Regions from separate parts of the Streptomyces sp. NPDC093111 genome, predicted to be linked through region 1. Evidence: riboswitches for the same ligand, from Rfam matches in the RefSeq annotation. Region 1 holds a riboswitch; the other holds the start of a gene.
What was found. A riboswitch is a leader RNA that binds a small molecule or an ion and turns the genes downstream of it on or off. The one in region 1 is predicted to bind glycine.
Positions count from the first base shown of each region.

Region 1 (8,186 bases):
TCGACATGGACGCCTTCTTCGCCGCGGCGGAGCAGGCGTCGAAGCCGAGCCTGCGCGGGAAGCCGGTGGTGGTGGGCGGCCTCGGGCCGCGCGGAGTGGTCGCGACGGCCTCGTACGAGGCGCGGCGCTTCGGGGTGCACTCGGCGATGCCCATGGCGCAGGCGCGGCGCCTCGCGCCGAACGCGGCCTATCTGGTGCCCCGCTTCGCCTTCTACCGGGCGATCAGCGGGCAGGTCATGGAGCTGCTCGGGCGGCTCTCGCCCCTCGTCGAGCCGCTCAGCCTGGACGAGGCCTTCGTGGACCTGGAGGCCGGCGGGCTCGCCGACGACAGCGCGAGCGCGCGGGCGACGGGGGAGCGGCTGCGGCGGGACATCCTCGCGACGACCGGTCTGACCGGGTCGGTCGGACTGGCCGGGTCCAAGATGCTGGCGAAGATCGCCTCCGAGGAGGCCAAGCCGGACGGACTGCTGCTGATCGAGCCCGGTACGGAACGGGAGCTGATCGGGCCGCGTTCGGTCCGGATCATCCCCGGCGTCGGGCCGGCCACCGGGGAGCATCTGCGCAGGGCCGGGATCGTCACGGTCACCGACGTGGTCGAGGCGGGCGAGGACGAGCTCGTACGGCTCCTGGGGCGGGCGCACGGGGGCTCGCTGTACCTGATGGCCCTCGGGCACGACGACCGGCCCGTGGTGGCCGAGCGGGACGCGAAGTCGGTCTCCGTGGAGGACACCTTCGACGTGGACCTGCACGACCGGCTGCGGATCCGGCTGGAGGTGGAGCGGCTCGCGGAGCGGTGCGTCGCGCGGCTGCGGGGCTCGGGGCACTCGGGGCGGACCATCGTCCTGAAGGTGCGGCGGTACGACTTCTCGACGCTCACGCGCTCCGAGACGCTGCGGGGGCCGACGGACGACCCCGTGGTGGTCCGGGAGGCCGCGGCGCGGCTCCTCGACCTCGTGGACACCACGGGCGGGGTGCGGCTGCTGGGGGTCGGGGTGAGCGGGCTCGCCGACTACACCCAGGAGGACCTGTTCGCGCAGGCCGAGGCGGAGGCCCGGGCCGAGGCTGAAGCGCAGGCCCAGGCGGAAGCGCAGGCCCAGGCGGAAGCGCGGGCCGAGGCGGAGGCCGCCCCTGGGGACCCCGCGGGCCCCGGGACGCCCGAGCCAGCGCCCCCCACGGCCACCGAGACCGCCGAGCGGCACTGGGCGCCGGGGCGGGACGTGCGGCACGCCGAGTACGGGGCCGGGTGGGTGCAGGGGAGCGGGGTCGGGCGGGTCACCGTGCGGTTCGAGGAGCCGGGGGCGGTGGTGCCGGGGCGGGTGCGGACGTTCTCCGTGGACGATCCGGATCTGGAGCTCTCGGATCCGTTGCCCTTGGTGGAGGGGACCGACGCGGACACGGGGTGAGGCCCGGCCTCCCGGCCGGGCTCGGCGGTCCTCCCGTGGGCGCTACGCGTCCTCCTGGCCCGCCAGGCGGCCGAAGTCCCGGGGGGCGTCCTGGGGGGTGTCCTGGGGCGGCGGCGGGAGGGCCAGGCTGTAGTGGCGGTAGAGCTGGAGCTCCTGTTCGGGGGAGAGGTGGCGGCCCACGCCGAAGTCGGGGGCGTCCTTGATGAGGGCCCGCTCGTACGGGATGTGGAGTCCGTCGCTCACCAGCTCGCTCGGCTCCAGGGGGACGAACGCGTCGCGGCTGAACAGGCCGGTGCGCACGGCGGCCCATTCGGGGACGCCCGTCGCGTCGTCCAGGTACACCTCGTCCACGGTCCCGATCTTGTGTCCGTTCCGGTCGAACGCCTTGCGGCCGATCAGGCTGCGCGGATCGATATCGGTCTGCACGGTCCCTCCAACTGGTCGCAACTGCTCTACACCCCTACGAAAGTGCACAACTGGGATGTCGGCCACTTGAGCGATGCCAGGCTCAACCGCGCTGGTAGGCTGGCTGTGGCTGTCGACCCTGCGCGGGAGAGTCCGCCGAAGAAACCTTTCGGTGGCGCCGAAGGAGCAAATCCTCCCCGGAATCTCTCAGGCCCCTGTACCGCGCGGACGAGGTCACTCTGGAAAGCAGGGCGGGCGTCGACGGCATCCGCTCTCACCGACGGTGAAAGCCGGTCTTGCCGTTTGGCGTGGCCGGTGAAGCTCTCAGGTTGAGATGACAGAGGGGGAGGCCGTCCGGGCACCCGCGCCGTGGTGCCCCTCGCAGGTCGTGACGACCAGGAGGCCCCCGCAGCATGACCGCCAACCGCATTCCGCTCTCCGAGCTCGAGCAGGGCATTCCCTTCGAGCAGCGGCACATCGGGCCCGACGCCGAGGCTCGCGCGAAGATGCTCGCCCAGGTCGGGTACGGCTCCCTCGACGAGCTGACGGCCGCGGCCGTGCCGGACGTCATCAAGAACGCCGCGGCCCTCGGCCTGCCGGCCGCCCGCACCGAGGCCGAGGTACTGGCCGAGCTCCGCGAGCTCGCCGACCGCAACCAGGTGCTCGCCCCGATGATCGGCCTCGGCTACTACGGGACCTTCACGCCGCCGGTGATCCTCCGGAACGTCATGGAGAACCCGGCCTGGTACACCGCGTACACGCCGTACCAGCCGGAGATCTCGCAGGGCCGCCTGGAGGCCCTGCTGAACTTCCAGACCATGGTCGCCGACCTCACCGGTCTGCCCACCTCCGGCGCCTCGCTGCTCGACGAGGGCACCGCGGCCGCCGAGGCCATGGCGCTGTCCCGCCGCGTCGGCAAGGTCAAGAACGGCGTGTTCCTCGTCGACGCCGACGCCCTGCCGCAGACCATCGCCGTCATCCAGACCCGCGCCGAGCCCACCGGGGTCGAGGTCGTCGTCGCCGACCTGTCGGCCGGCGTCCCCGCCGAGATCGCCGAGCGCGGCGTCTTCGGCGTGCTGCTCCAGTACCCGGGTGCCTCCGGCGCCGTCCGCGACATCAAGCCGGTCATCGACCAGGCCCACGAGCTCGGCGCGATCGTCACCGTCGCCGCCGACCTGCTCGCGCTGACCCTGCTCGCCTCGCCCGGTTCGCTCGGCGCCGACATCGCCGTCGGCACCACGCAGCGCTTCGGAGTCCCGATGGGCTTCGGCGGTCCGCACGCCGGCTACATGGCGGTCCAGGACAAGCACGCCCGCTCGCTCCCCGGCCGCCTGGTCGGCGTCTCCGTGGACGCCGACGGCAACCGGGCGTACCGCCTGGCCCTGCAGACCCGCGAGCAGCACATCCGCCGCGAGAAGGCCACCAGCAACATCTGCACCGCCCAGGTGCTGCTCGCCGTCATGGCCGGCATGTACGCGGTCTACCACGGCCCGGAGGGCCTGAAGGGGATCGCGCGCCGCACCCACCGGTACGCCGCCGTCCTGGCCGCCGGTCTGAGGGCGGGCGGCGTGGAGCTGGTCCAGGGCGCCTTCTTCGACACCCTCACCGCCCGGGTGCCGGGCCGCGCGGACGCCGTCGTCGCGGCCGCCCGTGAGGCCGGGGTCAACCTGTACCGCGTCGACGCCGACCTGGTCTCCCTGTCCTGTGACGAGACCACCACCCGCGCGCAGCTCGCCGCCGTCTGGGGCGCCTTCGGCGTCACCGCCGACATCGAGGCCCTGGACGCCGCCACCGAGGACGCGCTGCCCGTCGACGCGCTCCGCTCGGACGTGTTCCTGACCCACCCGGTCTTCCACGCGCACCGCTCCGAGACCTCGATGCTGCGCTACCTGCGCCGCCTCTCGGACCGCGACTACGCGCTCGACCGCGGCATGATCCCGCTCGGCTCCTGCACCATGAAGCTGAACGCGACCACCGAGATGGAGTCGGTGACCTGGCCCGAGTTCGGCCAGATGCACCCGTTCGCCCCGGTCGAGCAGGCCGGCGGCTACCTCACGCTCATCACCGAGCTGGAGGAGCGTCTCGCCGAGGTCACCGGCTACGACAAGGTCTCCATCCAGCCGAACGCCGGCTCGCAGGGCGAGCTGGCCGGTCTGCTGGCCGTCCGCGCGTACCACCGCGCCAACGGCGACCTGCAGCGCACGGTCTGTCTCATCCCGTCCTCCGCGCACGGCACCAACGCCGCCTCCGCGGTGATGGCCGGCATGAAGGTCGTCGTCGTCAAGACCGCCGACGACGGCGAGGTCGACGTCGCGGACCTGCGCGCCAAGATCCAGCAGTACCGCGACGAGCTGTCCGTGCTGATGATCACCTACCCGTCCACGCACGGTGTCTTCGAGGAGCACGTCGCCGACATCTGCGCCGAGGTCCACGAGGCCGGCGGTCAGGTGTACGTCGACGGCGCCAACCTCAACGCGCTGGTCGGCCTCGCCAAGCCGGGCAAGTTCGGCGGCGACGTCTCGCACCTGAACCTGCACAAGACCTTCTGCATCCCGCACGGCGGCGGCGGCCCGGGCGTCGGCCCGGTCGGCGTGCGCGCGCACCTCGCCCCGTACCTGCCGAACCACCCGCTCCAGCCCACCGCGGGCCCGGAGACCGGCGTCGGCCCGATCTCGGCCGCCCCGTGGGGCTCCGCCGGCATCCTGCCGATCTCCTGGTCGTACGTGCGCCTGATGGGCGGCGAGGGCCTCAAGCGCGCCACCCAGGTGGCCGTGCTCGCGGCGAACTACATCGCCAAGCGCCTGGAGCCGCACTACCCGGTGCTCTACACCGGCCCGGCCGGCCTGGTCGCCCACGAGTGCATCGTGGACCTGCGCCCGCTGTCCAAGGCGACCGGCGTCAGCGTCGACGACATCGCCAAGCGTCTGATCGACTACGGCTTCCACGCGCCGACCATGTCGTTCCCGGTGGCCGGCACGCTGATGATCGAGCCGACCGAGTCCGAGGACCTGAGCGAGCTCGACCGCTTCTGCGACACGATGATCGCGATCCGGGCCGAGATCGAGAAGGTCGCCTCCGGCGAGTGGCCGGTCGAGGACAACCCGCTGAGCAACGCCCCGCACACCGCGGCGGCGCTGGGCGGCGAGTGGAACCACCCGTACACCCGTGACGAGGCGGTCTTCCCGGCCGGTGTCTCGGCCGCCGACAAGTACTGGCCGCCGGTCCGCCGGATCGACGGCGCCTTCGGCGACCGCAACCTGGTCTGCTCCTGCCCGCCGCTGGACGAGTACGACCACTGAGCACGACCCTGAGCACGACGTGAGGGCCGGTCCGGAGCTTTCTCCGGGCCGGCCCTCGGCGTTTCCTCGGGGTGGCTCAGGCCGCCGTCGTCACACTGGCCGCCGTCAGCGGCCGGTGCGGGGCGATGATCTGGCCGTCCGGCAGCAGCTCACCGGTGTCCTCGAAGAGCAGGACCCCGTTGCACAGCAGGCTCCAGCCCTGCTCCGGGTGGTGTGCCACGAGACGTGCCGCCTCCCGGTCGGTGGAGTGGGCGGTGGGACAGGCGGGCTGGTGCTGGCACATGGGTGGGTTCTTTCGCTGCGTCGTGGTGGATGTCCTGCGGCTCTTACGATGCATCGCCGCCCCCGTAGGTCGGTTCGGTTCCGGTCCAGTCTTGCCCCATGGACGGTGTTCCGCAGGTATTTCACGGCAGCTCGTCCTCTCCTGGGAAGACGCATCACCCGCAGGGGCGGTTCAGCTCAACTGCACGGTCTCTTCGGGGGGTTCGGGGTGGTCCGAGCGGGCTAGTCCGAACGGGAGGGGGTGTCGGACAGCAGTGCGCCCCGGGGCCGTCGGCTCCCGGGGCGCGGCCCGCGCGCGGGGTGGATCAGGCGGGCGCCGCGGAACCCAGGAGCGGCGGCGGCGCGAGGCGCAGGCTGAGCACGGGCAGGAGGTCGGCGACCCGGTAGGGGCGGTCGGCGGCGATCCCGGGCGGTGCGGGGGAGAGCGGCACGAGCAGGTCGGCCGCGCCGGGCACGGCGGTGTGCCCGTCGGCGTCCGGGTCGGCGTGCAGCCACAGGGTCAGCATGTACAGCTGCGGTACGGACAGGAGCCGAGGCTGGTACGGGGTGAGCAGCGCCTCGGCCTGGATCAGGGCCCGTTCGGTGGCGGCGACGTAGGGGCCTTCGAAGAAGTGGGAGAAGGACCAGCCGTCGGGGGTGGGCCGGGTGTCCGCGGCGGCGATGGCGCGGTCCCCGTTCCTGATCAGGAAGCGCCACCCGGCCAGCCGGGTGTGGGGCGGCCCGCCGGCCGGGCCGGGGGCGCCGGCGACTCCCAGCACGTGGACGGGCAACGGCAGTTCGGGGCTCAGCGGTCCCTGAGCGGCTCGCAGTGCGGGGGTGCGGGTCTCGCTCACGGCGGTCGGCGAGCCGAGGGCCGTGAGGACACTGCGAAGGGCCGGCGCGGGGGCCGGGGAGGGTCGGAGCATGATGGGTCGCCTCTCACTCAGGAGACACGGTGACGCGTGGGCAGGTACGACGGCGCTGTCGGCGACGGGGCCAGAGCAGGGGGCCATGAGGTCATGGCCGGGCGCCAACACTCTGCCTCGTGCGCGGAGTTTATACGACACGTGTTCACACAGTGTTTCCGCTAGACGGCGCCGATATTCCTGGCAAGGAGTCATCCGGTCGTATTTCCACGGTGATTCAGTGGAATGCGGGCGTCCGGAGGAACGTCTGCCTGCGGTTTGTCGCAGGAGGGGGTCGGCCGAATCCTGATCCCCCGGTGCGGGGCAATATGACTTTGGTATATGTCAATTGCCCGGTGCTCTCGGGTACTGCCGGTGGAGAGCTCGTCCACCCTATCGGCCAACGTGTCGCACCCGCAGGCGTTATGGATCAGTCGGGTGGGCATCATCGTCCGTGACGCTCGCGGCCGTCGTGGCGGCTGCCCACTCGGGGAGGGACCCTTCGATGGGGGAGAAGGTCGTGACGGACGGGTTCGGCCCGGCCGACCGACAGCGCTACCGCCGAAAGCTGCAGCAGTGTCTCGCGGGACTCGCGAGACTCCTGGCGGAGAAACGATTCGACCGGCCGCGCAATCTCATGGGCATGGAGATCGAACTCAATCTCGCGGGCGAGGACGGCCTGCCCAGGATGCTCAACGCGCCGGTGCTCGACCGTATCGCGAGCCCCGATTTCCAGACCGAACTCGGATTGTTCAATCTGGAAGTGAACATCGCCCCGCACCGGCTCGGCGGCCATGTTTTCGACCGGCTCGCCGAGGAACTCAGGACCGGGCTCGGATATGCCGACCGCAAGGCCGCCGAACTCGGCGCCGGCGTCGTCATGATCGGAATACTGCCGACGCTCACGCGGGACGACGCGGTCCTCGACAACCTTTCCGCCGCCGACCGCTACAAGCTGCTCAACGACCAGATCCTGGTGGCCCGCGGGGAGGATTTCACGCTCGACATCCACGGGGTGGAGCGACTGCTCTGCACCTCGTCGTCGATCGTGCCCGAGGCGGCCTGTACGTCGGTGCAGCTGCACCTCCAGGTGACCCCGCCCCGCTTCGCCTCCGTGTGGAACGCGGCGCAGGCCATCGCCGGGGTCCAGATCGCGGTCGGCGCCAACGCGCCCTTCCTCTTCGGCCGGGAGCTGTGGCGGGAGTCCCGGCCGCCGCTGTTCACCCAGGCCACCGACACCAGGACCCCGGAGCTCCAGGCCCAGGGGGTGCGCCCGCGGACCTGGTTCGGCGAGCGCTGGGTGGATTCGGCGTACGACCTCTTCGAGGAGAACCTGCGCTACTTCCCCGCCCTGCTGCCGCTGTGCGACGAGGAGGACCCGCTGCGCGTCCTGGACGAGGGCGGGGTGCCCAAGCTGCACGAGCTGATCCTGCACAACGGCACCGTCTACCGCTGGAACCGGCCCGTGTACGGCTGGGTCGACGGCGTCCCGCACCTCAGGGTGGAGAACCGGGTGCTGCCGGCCGGGCCGACCGTCACCGACGTCGTCGCCAACGCCGTCTTCTACTACGGGCTGGTCCGGGCGCTCGCCGACGACACCCGCCCGATCTGGAAGCGGATGGCGTTCCAGGACGCCGAGCACAACTTCGACACCGCGTGCCGCCACGGCATCGAGGCCGAGCTGCGCTGGCCGCGCTCCGGCCGCTCGGGCGGCGTCGCGACCGTACCGGCGGTGCGGCTGGTCCTCGACGAGCTGCTGCCGCTTGCGGCGGCCGGGCTCGACGCCTGGCACGTGGAGCCGCGGGACCGCGACTTCTACCTGGGCGTGATCGAGGAGCGCTGCCGACGTCGGGTCAACGGGGCCTCGTGGCAGGCGGACACCTTCCACCGGGCGCTGGACTCCGGACTGGACC
Region 1 is NZ_JBFBNW010000006.1:9,077-17,262, forward strand. Features, by position in the region: gene AB0Q96_RS11440 (DNA polymerase IV) at 1-1,403, shown strand, start outside; gene AB0Q96_RS11445 (PRC-barrel domain-containing protein) at 1,446-1,829, opposite strand; glycine riboswitch at 1,943-2,041, shown strand; gene gcvP (aminomethyl-transferring glycine dehydrogenase) at 2,222-5,107, shown strand; gene AB0Q96_RS11455 (DUF5999 family protein) at 5,184-5,390, opposite strand; gene AB0Q96_RS11460 (hypothetical protein) at 5,695-6,294, opposite strand; gene AB0Q96_RS11465 (glutamate--cysteine ligase) at 6,779-8,186, shown strand, end outside.

Region 2 (8,186 bases), on a different contig from region 1:
AGCAACCTCCGAAGTAATGGCGGCCGTTGTCACGGTGGTCCGCCGTTGGGGGATGTGCCTCCTGTCGACAGCGGCAGGGGCTGGTCTTGCGGTGAACGGCGTACGGTCAGCGGGAGCTCTTCGGGTCGAGCGCGTCGCGCACGCCGTCGCCGAAGAGGTTGAACGCCAGCACGGTGATGAAGATCGCGAGGCCGGGGATCACCATGAAGAGCGGGTCGGCCTCGTAGGTGGTGATGGCCGTCGACAGCATCTGCCCCCAGGAAGCGGTGGGAGGCTTCACACCCGCACCGAGGAAGCTGAGCGCCGCTTCGGTGAGGATGTTGGTGGGGATCATCAGGGTGGTATAGACCATGATCGGGGCGATCAGGTTGGGCAGCAGCTCCCGGCGCAGGATGTACAGCCGGCCGGCGCCCAGGCTCTGGGCGGCCTCGACGTACTCCCGGTTGCGCAGACTGAGCGTCTGGCCTCGGACGATGCGGCCCACGTAGGGCCAGCCGAAGAAGCCGATCACGACGACCAGGGCGACGATGCGGACGCCCGAACCGTCGAGGCCGAGGAGCTGGTTCGGCAGCACCGAGACCAGGGCGATGGTGAACAGCAGCTGCGGGAAGGCGAGCATGACGTCCATGACCCGGCTGAGGGCCGCGTCGATCCAGCCGCCGAAGTAGCCGGCGACGACGCCGAGGACGGTGCCGAGCAGGACCGCGAAGAGCGCCGCGGCGAAGGCCACGAGCAGCGAGATCCGGGCGCCGTAGACGATGCGGCTGAAGACGTCGCGGCCGTTGACCGGCTCGACGCCGAAGAGGAAGTCGGAGCTCACACCGCCCCAGGAGCCGATCGGCGTGCCGAAGAGCGGGTCGATCTGGTCCTCGTGGAACTCGTCCGGAGGGTGACCGAGGAGGCCGACGATGACCGGGGCGAAGAGAGCGACCAGGATCAGGAAGACGACCACGAAGGCGCCCGCGAGGGCGAGTTTGTCGCGCTTCAGCCGGGTCCAGGCGATCTTCCAGGGGGAACGTCCCTCGATCGCCTGGGCCGGCGCGTCGGGCACGGCGTCGACGGCCGCGGCCTGCTCGGCCGCATTCGTCTCGTGCAGTGGTGCCGTCATCGTGGTGAGGACCCCTCTCGGCCGCCGGGTCGCCGGCCCTTGCCCGCCGCGGGTAGCGGCTCGGTGGAACAACTGCTGGGCACCGGCTCGGGGGGAGCCGAACGCCTGGTGTTCCGGGGAGTCTTCAATGTGTCCGCGATCACCCGCCAGACCCCAAGAGGAATGTTTGCGTAAACGTGATGCGGTGCGGTGTCTTCCGTTATCCGGACGTCGTGATCGTGTGAGCGGACCAACTCGGCCGCTATTCGACCAGACCGGACATCCCGCTCAACTCCTGCCGTGCAGGAGTGAATTGGGGTGACGGAAGTGACGGAACGGACGTACCCGTCCGGGTCGGGTCAGTACGGGCGGGGCGCGGCCGGCGGGTAGCCGTAGCCGGGGGTCTGCGGGGCCGGCGCGGGGGCGGCGTGCGCGTCGCGGTCGTAGAAGGGCCGGGCGTGGGCGTGCAGCCACATCGCGACCGGGTCGTACGCGTCGGACATCGCGACCGTGGAGACGGGCAGCCCCTCGGGGACGGCCGTCACGGTCTGGCGCATCATCGTGCGCACCGCCTCGACGGAGGCCGGCGAGGAGTCGTAGAGGTCCAGACCGATGGCGAGGTACGGGGAGCCCAGCGCGGGCTGCACCCAGGCGCGGCGCAGCGAGCGCACGGCGGGGGTGCGGTGGGCGTTCTGCGTGAGCAGGGCGTAGAACTGCGGGATCTCCACGGCCGGTTCGCTCAGGCGCAGGGGTCCGGCGGGCATCCGGTCCAGACCGGTGGCGATGCGGCGCAGATCGGCCCAGGGGATGCCGACGCCGCCGCCGGGGGCGTGCGGATTCAGCCAGATCCCCCAGCGGTCGGGGTAGAGGGCGCGGGCGATCTCCAGGCCGGAGGCGAGCTCGTGGGCGCGGTTCCAGCCGGAGGCGGCGAGCTCCTGGGCGGAGGTGACGCACGGCGCGTAGCCGAAGCCGTCGACCTCCATGTTCCCGTACTGGGCGTCGGGCGAGCCGGGCGAGCCCTGCCAGAGCAGCATCCAGACGTCGGCGGTGGCGAGGGCGTGCAGCAGCTGCTCGTAGGCGTCGGGGCGCCCGGGTGTCACCTGGCGCAGCGTGTGCTCGACCATTCCGGTCGCAGCGGTGCCTGACGCGCTCACCTTTGGGTCCCGCCCCTCGTCGTCCGTATCGCGGTGTGGATCGGCTTGAATCAGTTCAGCTTAAACAGGGGGGCGCTCACACGGCGGCGCGCTGGTAGAAGGGGCGCACCTTCGCCAGCATCCAGTCGCCGACCGGGTCCTGTGCCACGTCGAGCAGGATGAGGTTGACCGGCCAGGCGGCCTCGACCCGGCCGAGGGCGCGGCCGAGGGCGTCGAGCGGCCCGTTGCGGTCGGCTTCGGGGCTGAGCAGCTGGACGCCGATGAAGAGGGCGGGTTCGGTGCCCTCGACGCTGGCGAGGACGCGGCGGGCGGTGGCGACGGTGCCGGTGGCCTCGAACTCGGCGGAGGCGGCGGCGAGGAAGTCGACGGGGTCGTCCTGCCAGTCGGGCTCGAAGAGGCGGACGCGTCCGCCGCTGGCGGGGCCGTCGAGGGGGGTGCGGCCGGTCCGGCAGAGTTCGGCGACGGCGGGCGGCGGCAGCGGGACGCCGACGGTGCCGCCGGGGTTCACGGCGATGCCGAGCTGCGGGGGCAGGCCGCGGGCGAAGTCGCGGGCGGGGGCGACGGTGAAGGACATGTGGGCGCCGACGCAGGCGAGGAACTGCTGCTCGGAGCTGAAGACGGGCACGTAGGCGTAGCCGTCTATCTCCAGGGTGGGCAGGTCGAGGTCGCTGCTGTCGGGGCTTCCGCCGTTGGGCAGCGGGACCCATACGGGGCTGCGCCCGAGCACCTCGACCAGTCGGCCGCCGGCCGAGGGGTTGCCGAGCGAGGCGGCCAGTACTTCTTCGAGCTCATTGCCCGGCCACGTCACGTCCACGGTCTCGTCTTCTCCCACCCTCTCGGCACATGGTGCGGTTCAGCACCTTAACGGCGCGTCGGCGCCGCCGTGACCGAAAAAGGTGCGGAAAGGCCGTGGAGTGCCTCACGACACGTCGCGGAACTCGATCTTCCGCAGACTGTCGGCCGCGTCCCGGTCGAGCAGGGTGACCGAGGCGCAGCCGGGCGGCAGCCGGCCGGCCTCGGCGGTGCCCACCAGCCGGCCGACGGCGCGGCGGTGGCGGGCGAAGGCGTAGCCCGAGACGCCGCGGCCGCGGGCCAGCTGTCCTTCACGGGCGGTGGAGGGCTCGACGTCGAGCAGGATCAGGTGCAGGGCGGTGCCGCGGCGCCGGGCCTCGCGGGCGAGCCAGCCGCGCACCCAGGACTGGGTGCCGCAGTCGTGGACGACGACGCTCGCGCCGGAGCGCAGGACGCGGCGGAGCCCCGCGTAGTGCGCGAGGCGGGCGAGCGGGCGGTAGACGGCGTAGGGCAGGAAGCGGGGCAGCCGGGCCTCCCAGCGCTCGCGGGTGTGCTGGGAGTCGATGGCGCGGCCCTCGGCCGTACGGCCCATGAGGGTCGACTTGCCGCTGCCGGGGAGTCCGGAGACGACCACGACGTCGCCCGGGGCGAAGGCCAGGGCGCGGGGGCTCCGGCCGCCCCGGTCGCGCAGGTCGCGCAGCAGCCGGCCGCGGCGGGTCCGGGCGCGGGCCCGGGCTCCGGCGCGCTGTACGGGTATGCCCGCGCCCGCCGCGTACGCTCCGGCGCGCGGGCCTGGACGCATCGGCATCCTCGGCGGCATCTGCATCGCGTCGCTCCCCCTGGTAGGCCCTGCGGAGACCCTTGCCCACGAAGTGTAAAGAAAGGGTAATGAGACGCAAGCGATTTGCCGGGCCGAACCGCCGTGCAATGATGTGCGCGCAGACGCTCGCACGAGCGTCCACAACCACATACCGGCCGCTCGAATCCGCGCGGGAGAGTTCCGGTCACGCACCGCAGTCACTGGGTGCGCCCGGGCGCCGAAGGAGCAAGTTCCTCCCTTGAATCTCTCAGGCCCCGTACCGCGTGGATGAGGCAGATCTGAAAAGCGGGCCGCGCCTGTCGCGGTCCCACCCAAGGTGCAAGCCGAGGATGCCCTCGGTGAACCTCTCAGGTTCCATGACAGATGGGGAGGACACCGTCCTCCGTCATGCATGTCGTGCCCCGCACGCCCTGGGACCCGGGAGCCACCCGATGAGCACTGCCCCCCGCCTGACCGCCCTCGATGCGCTGCATCGTTCGCTCGGCGCGACCATGACCGACTTCGCCGGCTGGGACATGCCGCTGCGTTACGGCAGCGAGCGCGACGAGCACAACGCCGTCCGCAACCAGGCGGGCCTCTTCGACCTCTCCCACATGGGCGAGATCACCGTCACGGGCCCGCAGGCCGTGGAGCTCCTGGACCACGCCCTCGTCGGCAACATCTCCACGGTGGGCAACGGCCGCGCCCGTTACACGATGATCTGCCAGGAGGACGGCGGCATCCTCGACGACCTGATCGTCTACCGCCTCGGCGAGACGGAGGCCCCCGAGTACATGGTCGTCGCCAACGCCTCCAACGCCCAGATCGTCCTGGACGCGCTGGTGGCCCGCTCCGAGGGCTTCGACGCCGAGGTCCGCGACGACCGCGAGGCCTACGCGCTGCTCGCCGTCCAGGGCCCGGAGTCCCCCGGCATCCTGAAGTCCCTCACCGACGCCGACCTGGACGGTCTGAAGTACTACGCCGGTCTGCCCGGCACCGTCGCCGGCGTGCCCGCGCTGATCGCCCGCACCGGCTACACGGGCGAGGACGGCTTCGAGCTGTTCCTGAAGCCCGAGCACGCCGAGGGCGTGTGGCGGGCGCTGACCGAGGCGGGCGCGGGCGTCGGCCTGATCCCCTGCGGCCTGTCCTGCCGCGACACGCTCCGCCTGGAGGCGGGCATGCCGCTGTACGGCCACGAGCTGACCACCGCGCTGACCCCCTTCGACGCGGGCCTCGGCCGGGTCGTCAAGTTCGAGAAGACCACCAACGAGGGCCGTTTCGTCGGCCGCGAGGCGCTGGAGAAGGCCGCCGAGCGCGCCGAGTCCGCCCCGCCGCGCAAGCTGGTCGGCCTGATCGCCGAGGGCCGCCGGGTCCCGCGCGCCGGCTTCGCCGTCGTCGCGAACGGGCAGGTCGTCGGCGAGGTCACCTCCGGCGCCCCGTCGCCGACGCTGGGCAAGCCGATCGCCATGGCGTACGTGGACGCGGAGTTCGCCGCGCCCGGCACCGAGGGCGTCGGCGTCGACATCCGTGGTGCGCACGAGCCGTACGAGGTCGTGGCGCTGCCGTTCTACAAGCGCCAGAAGTGACATGACGGGACCCGGGTGACGCACCCGGGTCCCCGAGGAGTGACGTTTCCCTCACCCGGATGTCTCACTTCGTGTCTCAGCACGCAAGACCCACGTTCATCAGTACTCCCTCGATCCAGGAGAATCAGGTCATGAGCAACCCCCAGCAGCTGCGCTACAGCAAGGAGCACGAGTGGCTGTCGGCCGTCGAGGACGGCGTCGCCACGATCGGCATCACGGAGCACGCGGCCAACGCGCTCGGTGACATCGTCTACGTGCAGCTCCCCGAGGTCGGCGACACCGTGACCGCGGGCGAGACCTGCGGCGAGCTGGAGTCCACGAAGTCCGTCAGCGACCTGTACGCCCCGGTGACCGGCGAGGTCGTCGAGGCCAACCAGGACGTCGTCGACGACCCGGCGCTCGTGAACTCCGCTCCGTTCGAGGGCGGCTGGCTGTTCAAGGTGCGCCTCGCGGGCGAGCCGGACGACCTGCTCACCGCCGACGAGTACACCGCCTTCACCGCCGGCTAAACCGAGACCCCCAGGGATCGATTCATGTCGCTTCTGAACACCCCTCTCCACGAGCTGGACCCGGACGTCGCCGCCGCCGTCGCCGCCGAGCTCCGCCGCCAGCAGTCCACCCTCGAGATGATCGCCTCGGAGAACTTCGCTCCGGTCGCGGTCATGGAGGCCCAGGGCTCGGTCCTCACCAACAAGTACGCCGAGGGCTACCCCGGTCGCCGGTACTACGGCGGCTGCGAGCACGTCGACGTGGCCGAGCAGATCGCCATCGACCGGATCAAGGACCTGTTCGGCGCCGAGTACGCCAACGTGCAGCCCCACTCCGGTGCCTCCGCCAACCAGGCCGCCCTCTTCGCGATCGCCCAGCCGGGCGACACGATCCTCGGCCTGGACCTGGCGCACGGCGGTCACCTGACCCACGGCATGCGCCTGAACTTCTCCGGCAAGCAGTTCAACGTGGTCGCGTACCACGTCGACGAGGCCGGTCTGGTCGACATGGCCGAGGTCGAGCGCCTCGCCAAGGAGCACCGCCCCAAGGTGATCATCGCGGGCTGGTCCGCCTACCCGCGTCAGCTGGACTTCGCCGAGTTCCGCCGGATCGCCGACGAGGTCGAGGCCTACCTGTGGGTCGACATGGCCCACTTCGCGGGTCTCGTCGCCGCGGGTCTGCACCCGAACCCGGTCGAGTACGCGGACGTGGTCACCTCGACCACGCACAAGACGCTCGGCGGCCCGCGCGGCGGCATCATCCTGGCGAAGAAGGAGTTCGCCAAGAAGCTGAACTCCTCGGTCTTCCCCGGCTTCCAGGGCGGCCCGCTGGAGCACGTGATCGCGGCCAAGGCCGTCTCCTTCAAGGTCGCGGCCTCGGAGGAGTTCAAGGAGCGCCAGCAGCGCACCCTGGACGGCGCCCGCATCATCGCCGAGCGCCTGGTCCAGGACGACGTCACCGCGCACGGTGTCTCCGTCCTGTCCGGCGGCACCGACGTGCACCTGCTCCTCGTCGACCTGCGCAACTCGGAGCTCGACGGCCAGCAGGCCGAGGACCGTCTCCACGAGGTCGGCATCACGGTCAACCGGAACGCCGTTCCGAACGACCCGCGCCCGCCGATGGTCACCTCCGGCCTGCGCATCGGCACGCCGGCCCTCGCGACCCGCGGCTTCCAGGCCGAGGACTTCGCCGAGGTCGCCGACGTCATCGCCGAGACGCTGAAGCCCGGCTTCGACGCCGAGGCGCTGAAGGCCCGGGTGACGGCGCTCGCCGACAAGCACCCGCTGTACCCCGGCCTGAAGTAGTTTCGTACCCTTTTGTTACCGGGTTCTTTTGCGCCCGTTCGTACGAAACCTCCGGGGCACCGCGCACACTGGACAGTGAGCGCGGTGCCCCGGCCCCTTGCTCCACCGCTCTTCGTTTCTGCGCCACCCCGGCAGACAACGGCGTCTAGCCCCCACAAGGAGTCCCCCGTGGCCATCTCGGTCTTCGACCTGTTCTCGATCGGCATCGGCCCGTCGAGCTCCCACACGGTGGGCCCCATGCGCGCGGCCCGGATGTTCGCCCGCCGGCTGAAGAACGAGGGGCTGCTCGCCCACACGGCGGCGATACGAGCGGAGCTGTACGGCTCGCTGGGCGCCACCGGCCACGGCCACGGCACCCCGAAGGCCGTCCTCCTCGGCCTGGAGGGCAACTCCCCGCGGACCGTCGACGTCGAGCACGCCGACGAGGAGTTCGAGCGGATCAAGTCGAGCGGCCGGATCAACCTGCTCGGCATGCACGAGATCCCGTTCTCCTTCGACGACGACCTGATCCTGCACCGCCGCAAGGCGCTGCCGTACCACGCCAACGGCATGACGGTCTTCGCGTACGACGCCGAGGGCGCCCTCGTCCTGGAGAAGACGTACTACTCGGTCGGCGGCGGCTTCGTCGTCGACGAGGACGCGGTCGCCGGCGAGAACCCGATCGTCCCCGAGGACACCGTCCTGAAGTACCCCTTCCGCACCGGCGACGAGCTGCTCCGCCTCGCCAAGGAGACCGGCCTGTCGATCTCCTCGCTGATGCTGGAGAACGAGAAGGCCTGGCGCACCGAGGACGAGATCCGCGCCGGCCTCCTGGAGATCTGGCGCGTCATGCAGGCCTGCGTCTCGCGCGGCATGTCCCGCGAGGGCATCCTGCCCGGCGGCCTCAAGGTCCGCCGCCGCGCCGCCACCTCCGCCCGCAAGCTGCGCTCCGAGGGCGACCCGGCCGCGCACGCGATGGAGTGGATCACCCTCTAC
Region 2 is NZ_JBFBNW010000018.1:19,738-27,923, reverse strand. Features, by position in the region: gene AB0Q96_RS28935 (ABC transporter permease) at 107-1,108, opposite strand; gene AB0Q96_RS28930 (enhanced serine sensitivity protein SseB C-terminal domain-containing protein) at 1,447-2,241, opposite strand; gene AB0Q96_RS28925 (enhanced serine sensitivity protein SseB) at 2,318-3,055, opposite strand; gene AB0Q96_RS28920 (AAA family ATPase) at 3,161-3,841, opposite strand; glycine riboswitch at 4,014-4,125, shown strand; gene gcvT (glycine cleavage system aminomethyltransferase GcvT) at 4,285-5,418, shown strand; gene gcvH (glycine cleavage system protein GcvH) at 5,550-5,927, shown strand; gene glyA (serine hydroxymethyltransferase) at 5,952-7,211, shown strand; gene AB0Q96_RS28900 (L-serine ammonia-lyase) at 7,380-8,186, shown strand, end outside.
Region 2: another riboswitch for glycine. It lies ahead of gcvT (glycine cleavage system aminomethyltransferase GcvT); the one in region 1 lies ahead of gcvP (aminomethyl-transferring glycine dehydrogenase).